Linked DNA regions of Polyangium spumosum. The protein of the gene in region 1 interacts with the protein of each later gene in a pairwise test. Links are inferred from orthologs where the notes say so. Each region holds a gene or a part of one and is shown in the gene's direction. Other genes may lie near its edges.

Region 1 (2,975 bases):
GAGCGCGCCGTGAGCAGGATGTCGTCGAGCGCGCCCGTGGCGAAATGGGCGGCGGACGCGGCGGCCGCGAGCAACGTGGGATCGGCCGGATCGTCGAGGGTGATCGCGAAATTGCGCGGGCGCGTGGCCTCCTTCGGCGCGGCCGGCGGGGCTTGTGGGGGCGCGGGCGTGCGGCGGTCGTCGAGATCGAGCTCGAACGAGGGCGAAGCCGCGTGGATCATGGGGGCCGGGGCGATCATGGATGCCGCGGGGAGCGAGGCCTGGGCCGGCGGAGGTGCGGGGGCCGGGGGCTGGGCTTCTTTGCGTGGATCCTGGGCGAGGCGCGTGAGCCGGGCCTGCACGGCGTTCGTGTTCCGCACGGCGGCGATGGCGATCGCGCCGATGCCGTCCACGCGGCAGCCCCACTGCACGGGCTTCGGGCCGAGGCCCTCGACGTGGCGGCTGCCTCCGGCCGTGACGAGCATCTGCAGGATGTCTTCCGTCGACAGGATCGAGCGGTCGATGATCTCGTAGACGCCGCCTACCTTGGCGCAGGGGTTCCGGCCGGTGGCGAGGGCGACCTCGGTGACGTCGGGCCGGAGGAGGTTCTCGAGCAGGGCTTTGAGCTGGGGCATCGCGCTTTCGGATCGCGGGAGACGGCCATCGTATCGGAGGGCTCGATGTTTCGGCAAGGACGGCGCCGTTCGCGATACGATCGCCGCGGATCGCCATGGAACACGCCCCCCTCCTCGCCGCGCTCCTCGGCGCCCTCGCGGGCGCGCTCGAGGGATTCGTGCTCGCGATCGTCGTCGCGCATCACCAGCACCGGCGCGGCGTGAAATCCGGCGTGTCAATCCTCCCGTACCTGCTCTTCGGCTCGTTCTCGGGCGGGCTCACCGCGGGGCTCGCGGGGATCTGGCTCCCGCTCGGCGCGGCCGTGGGCGCTGGCGCCGCGGCGTGGCCGCTCCTGTTCGGCGTCCTGTGGATCCTCACGCAGACGAGCCTCCGAGGGCGGCCGTGAGCGGCGGCGTGGCGGTTCGACCTGGCCAAACCCGTCCCGACGCCCTACGATGGCCCGTGTCCACGCCATGAAGGTCGATTTGCCTCGTTCCTGGAAAAACGTCCTCTCGGCTGAGCTCTCGCGCCCCTCTTTCGCCGAGCTCTGCGCGTTCGTCGACGAGGAGCGGAGAACCCACGTGGTGTATCCTCCCGAGCGCGACGTGTGGAATGCATTCAAGAAGACCCCATTCGCGGAGGTCCGCGTGGTCCTGCTCGGCCAGGACCCGTATATCGGGGAGGGTCAGGCGCACGGGCTCTGCTTTTCCGTTTGTCACGGCCGCCGTGTGCCGCCCTCGCTCGCCAACATGTTCCGCGAGTTACGCGCCGACATCCCCGGCTTCGAAGTGCCCGACCACGGCTGCCTGGAGCCCTGGGCCGCGCAGGGCGTCTTCCTCCTGAACACCATCCTCACGGTGCGCGCGGGCGAGGCGGGATCTCACCGCGGCAAGGGGTGGGAGACGTTCACGGACGGCGTGATCGCGGCCCTGTCGGCGCGCGAGGAGCCACTCGTCTTCGCGCTCTTCGGTGCACACGCGCAGAAAAAGGCGCGCCTCGTGGACACGTCGAGGCACCCGATCGTGAAGACCGGCCACCCCTCGCCGCTCTCCGTGCGGAGTTTCGCGGGGACGAGGCCATTCTCCGCCATCAACGCGGCATTACGTTCGATCGGGAAGGCGGAGATCGACTGGAGGTTGCCGCCGAGAGAGGCGCTCGGCGCGGCGGCGGCGCTCGCCGGGACGGCGGGGGCGCGAGGGTAAGAGCGGCGCGTGCCTTGCGTCCGTGCGAGGCAGGTCCCGCGGAGTGTGGGGAGTGTCTTGAACCGGTTCGAGGCAGGTCCCGCGGAGTGTGGGGCGTGTCTTGAACCGGTTCGAGGCAGGTCCTGCGGAGTGTGGGGCGTGTCTTGCGTGCGTTCGAGACAGGTCCTGCAAAGTGTGGGGCGTGTCTTGCGTCCGTTCGAGACAGGTCCTGCGGAGTGTGGGGCGTGTCTTGCGTGCGTTCGAGGCAGGTCCTGCAGAGTGTGGGGCGTGTCTTGCGTCGGTTCGAGGCAGGTCTCGCAGGAGCCAGGAGGCTTCTCGCGTCCCCGCGAGCGAGCTTGACAACGTTTCCGCGGCCCTTTCGCATGGACGCATGTGGAGGGGAGCGAGGTTGGTGAGGGGCGTTGCGTGGGTGTGTCTCCTGCTGCTCGTCGTGGGGGGGCTCACGGCGCCCGCGCGCGCGGACGCGCCGCCGAAGAAGACGCCCTGGGTCGTCGCGGCGTGTATGCGTCCGCATGGGCCGGGGATCGTTCGGTGGACGTACGACCATGCGGGCAAGCCGGTCACCGAGGAGCCTTGGATCACGCTGATTGCGGAGAGCAGCGCGCACCATCCGATTTTCGTCTTCAATCCGCGGGTGGGGTCGAAGACGCATTACCTGATCCCGACCGAATACGGTAACCACCCCTGCGAGCCCGTGCCGCCGGATCCGAAGCCGCCTCCGCCGCCGAAGCCTGCTTCCGCGAAGCGGCCTGCGCCAAAGGAAGAGGCGGAGGACGGAGACGATGGCGGCGGCAAGCATGAGGAGAGCGTCGAGGAGCGCGTCGAGCAGCACCGTATCCGGAGCGAGAGCCGGCCGGAGAAGCCGAGGAGGCCGAAGAACAACGTGCACGGCGTGTTGTCGAAGGAGCCGGCGCTGCCGTCGTCGACGGGCATTTTGAGCAAGGAAGGCGCCTTGCCCCCGCGCGACGAGGTGCGTCCGCCGAGATGCGTGGATGAGCCATGCACGCTGGTGGACCGAGGCGGCGCATTGCCGGAGATCCAGCATCGGCAGGGGCGACCGCTCGTGAGCGTGGTCTCCTGCAAGCAGACGAAGGAGGGCTGCAAAGGCGAAGCTGCGGGCGACGGGACAGGCAAGGCGAAGCCCCTGACGCCGCTCGAACGGATGGTCCGCGAGCTCTC
Region 2 (3,044 bases), 280 kb from region 1 along the record:
AGATCATGCGCTGATCGAGGGTGTCGCTGTAGCGGGACGAGCTGCCCGCGCCGGTCGCGAGCGCGGCGATCACCTCTTCGCGGGATCCGTGGTTCTCGACGCGCGCGAGCTCCTCGGCCGCGAGCTCGGAGTCACCGAGGACCACGCCGCCCGGGGCGATGAGCGTGACGCGCCCGCCCGAGAGCGCGCCGAGCTCGTCCGCGAGCTCGTCGAGCGTGTCGCCCACGGCGCACGGCGAAGCCTCGCAGCGGCGGCGTACGATGTCCTCGGCGAGGCGGAGCTCGCCCGTGAGCTGCACCATCGTGCGCTCGATCATGAGCGCCTCGAGCGAGCGGGATCCGAGCCGCTCGATCGCGAAGCCCGCGATCAGCATGAGCACGACCGACGCGGCGATGAGCTTCGCGCGGATGCCGAGGCGGCCGATCATCCGTCCTGGGGCGGGGAGAGCTCGCCGGGCTCGGCGCGGAAGCGGTAGCCGACGCCGCGTACGGTCTCGATGTAGTCACCGGCGACGCCGAGCTTTTCGCGCACGCGTTTGACGTGGGTGTCGACGTTGCGGGTCGTGACGTCGACGTGCGAGCCCCAGACCTCGTCGAGCAGGACGTCGCGGGTCATGACGCGCCCGCGGCGGTCGAAGAGCACGACGAGCAGCTTGAACTCGAGCGCGGTGAAGGTGATCTCCTCGCCGTTCACCCAGGCGCGGTGCGCGGCGCGATCGACGCGCAGGACGCCGAAGTCGAGCTTCGCGCCTTCGGCGGGCGTGCCCTCGGTGCGGCGCAGGATCGCTCTCGCTCGCAGGATGAGCTCGCGCACGGAAAAGGGTTTGACCACGTAGTCGTCGGCGCCGAGCTCGAAGCCAACGACGCGATCCACCTCTTCGCCTCGGGCCGTGACCATGATGACGGGGATACTCGCCGTCTCCGGGTTCTGCTTGAGGCGCTTGCAGACCTCGGTGCCCGGCATGTCGGGCAGCATGAGGTCGAGGATGACGAGGTCGAACGGCTCTTCTTTCACCGCGCGGAGCGCGGTCTCGCCGTTCATCGCGGAGACGACGTCGAACCCCGCACTCTTGAAGTTGTAGGACAGGACGCGCTGGAGATCGCGCTCGTCCTCGACGATGAGAACGTTCGTCGGCATGCGTGGGCCCACCTCTAGCAGCCTTGTGTGACAGGCGCGTGGCGTGCGGTAAAGCACGGGGGCGAGCCGAGCCGTGTGTCGGTCTGCCTCCCTCGATCCGACAATCGCGAGGCGCGGCGCGAGCTTTCCTTGCGCGCACGCCCTCTTTCTTCTAGTAGGGGCGCCTCATGGCTCTGGAGCGCACCCTTTCCATCATCAAGCCCGACGCGGTCGAGAAGAACCACACGGGCGCGATCATCGCCCGCCTCGAGCAGGAGGGCTTCATCATCCGCGCGATGAAGCGGATTCACCTCACCCGCGCCGAGGCCGAAGGCTTCTACGCGGAGCACAAAGGCCGCGGCTTCTTCGACGAGCTCACGACGTTCATGTCGCGCAGCTCGATCGTCGTCATGGCCCTCGAGCGCGAGGACGCGATCGCCAAGTACCGCGAGGTCATCGGCGCGACGAACCCCGCGAACGCGGCCGAAGGCACGATCCGCAAGCTGTACGCCGCGAGCGTCGGCGAGAACGCGGTGCACGGCTCGGACAAGCCCGAGTCCGCGGCGCGCGAGATCGCCTATTTCTTCGCCGGGTACGAAGTCTCGCCCCGCGCGTGACCCCTCCGGTTTGCCCGGAGAGTCCGTTATCCATCGCGCGCGGCGCGGTCCGTGAGGGCCTCGCCGCGCTCGAAGGTTTCTCCGATCTGCTCGGATCCCGCCGCATCGGGCCTCGCGCCCTCGCCCAGGCGAAGGCCGAGATGGTCCCGGCGTGCGAGGCGCTGCGCGAGGCCTTCGCCGGCCTCGAACAAGCGTTCGTCGCGTCGCTCTCTGCCGACGAGGAGGCCCTGGATCAGGCCCGCGCCCTCGCCGCGCACGCAGGCGCGTGTGTCGCCGCCCTCGCCGCGGCGCTCGCCGACGGGGGGCCGCTCTCCGACGCGCGGCGACGCCTCGCGCTCGAGGCCGCCGTTCGCAAGCACGGCGCGGAGCTGCGGGACGCGTTCGCCCTCGGGGAGTTCTTCGCGGCCGCCGTCTCGCCCACGCCGACGGAGCTCGATCTCGTGGACGTCCTGGAGCAGCGGTTCGGCGGCAATCGCGCCGCCGAGGAGGGCGCGCTGCGGATCGTGGTGGAGGCGCCGCGGCCCTCGTGGCTCGTGGCCGATCGGCACGTGCTCGGGGGGCTCGTGGAGCTCGCCGCGCCGATCGCGTCGCGCCGCGGGGCCGTGGCGGCGCGGCTCGGCGTCGCGCGTTCGGCCGGGGGCGGTCTCGTGGTTCGGCTGAGCCCGTCTTCGCGGAACGGCGCGCCGGCGCGGCTCGTCCTGAACGTGACGGCGCGGGGCGAGGTGCCGAACGCCCTCGACATCGCGCGCGTGGCCGCGCGCCGCGCCAAGCTCGGCCTCGTGATCGACGCTGCCGCAGGGACGGTGACGATCGAGAGCGAGCGCGAGGTGAGCTGATTCCGTGCTATTTGGCCCGGAATGACGAACCTCGCCGACTCCCTCGCGCCGCTCGTCTCGGCCGCCTTCGCCGACCGCTCGTTGCTGAAAGATCCCGCGCACGAGCGCGCCGTCCTCGAGACGATCGACGCGCTCGATCGTGGCGCGCTTCGCGTCGCCGAGCCCGTCTCCGAGGGCAAGTGGGTGACACATGCGTGGGTGAAGCAGGCCATCCTGCTCTACTTCGCCGTCCAGAAGATGTCGGTCATGGAGGCGGGGCCGCTCGAGTTCCACGACAAGATCCCGCTCAAGCGTGGCCTCGAGGCCGCGGGCGTGCGGGTCGTGCCGCCGGGCGCGGTGCGGTACGGCGCGTTCCTCGAGCCGGGCGCGATCCTCATGCCGGGTTACGTGAACATCGGCGCGCGCGTGGGCGCAGGGACGATGGTCGATACGTGGGCGACCGTGGGATCGTGCGCGCAGATCGGCCGCGACTGCC

Evidence for each region.
Region 2: the proteins of ung (region 1) and ndk interact in binary tests that used the Escherichia coli proteins (3 or more experiments, as listed by UniProt). The link is inferred for Polyangium spumosum from one-to-one orthologs.

What each region holds. Positions count from the first base shown.
Region 1 is NZ_WJIE01000002.1:519,192-522,166, reverse strand. The notes cover bases 23-2,931. They hold ung (uracil-DNA glycosylase), read left to right. Parts: upstream 23-1,067; coding sequence 1,068-1,796; downstream 1,797-2,931. Other genes in these bases: GF068_RS08065 (hypothetical protein), read left to right, coding at 2,188-2,931; GF068_RS08075 (hypothetical protein), read left to right, coding at 710-1,000; GF068_RS08080 (type IV pilus twitching motility protein PilT), read right to left, coding at 23-614. Outside these bases: more of GF068_RS08080, read right to left, coding at 1-22; more of GF068_RS08065, read left to right, coding at 2,932-2,975. UniProt on the Escherichia coli protein: Excises uracil residues from the DNA which can arise as a result of misincorporation of dUMP residues by DNA polymerase or due to deamination of cytosine.
Region 2 is NZ_WJIE01000002.1:241,946-244,989, reverse strand. Bases 41-3,018 are described here. They hold ndk (nucleoside-diphosphate kinase), read left to right. Parts: upstream 41-1,304; coding sequence 1,305-1,733; downstream 1,734-3,018. Other genes in these bases: GF068_RS07045 (2,3,4,5-tetrahydropyridine-2,6-dicarboxylate N-succinyltransferase), read left to right, coding at 2,591-3,018; GF068_RS07050 (hypothetical protein), read left to right, coding at 1,730-2,569; GF068_RS07060 (response regulator), read right to left, coding at 424-1,137; GF068_RS07065 (HAMP domain-containing sensor histidine kinase), read right to left, coding at 41-427. Also shown: more of GF068_RS07065, read right to left, coding at 1-40; more of GF068_RS07045, read left to right, coding at 3,019-3,044. UniProt on the Escherichia coli protein: Major role in the synthesis of nucleoside triphosphates other than ATP. The ATP gamma phosphate is transferred to the NDP beta phosphate via a ping-pong mechanism, using a phosphorylated active-site intermediate.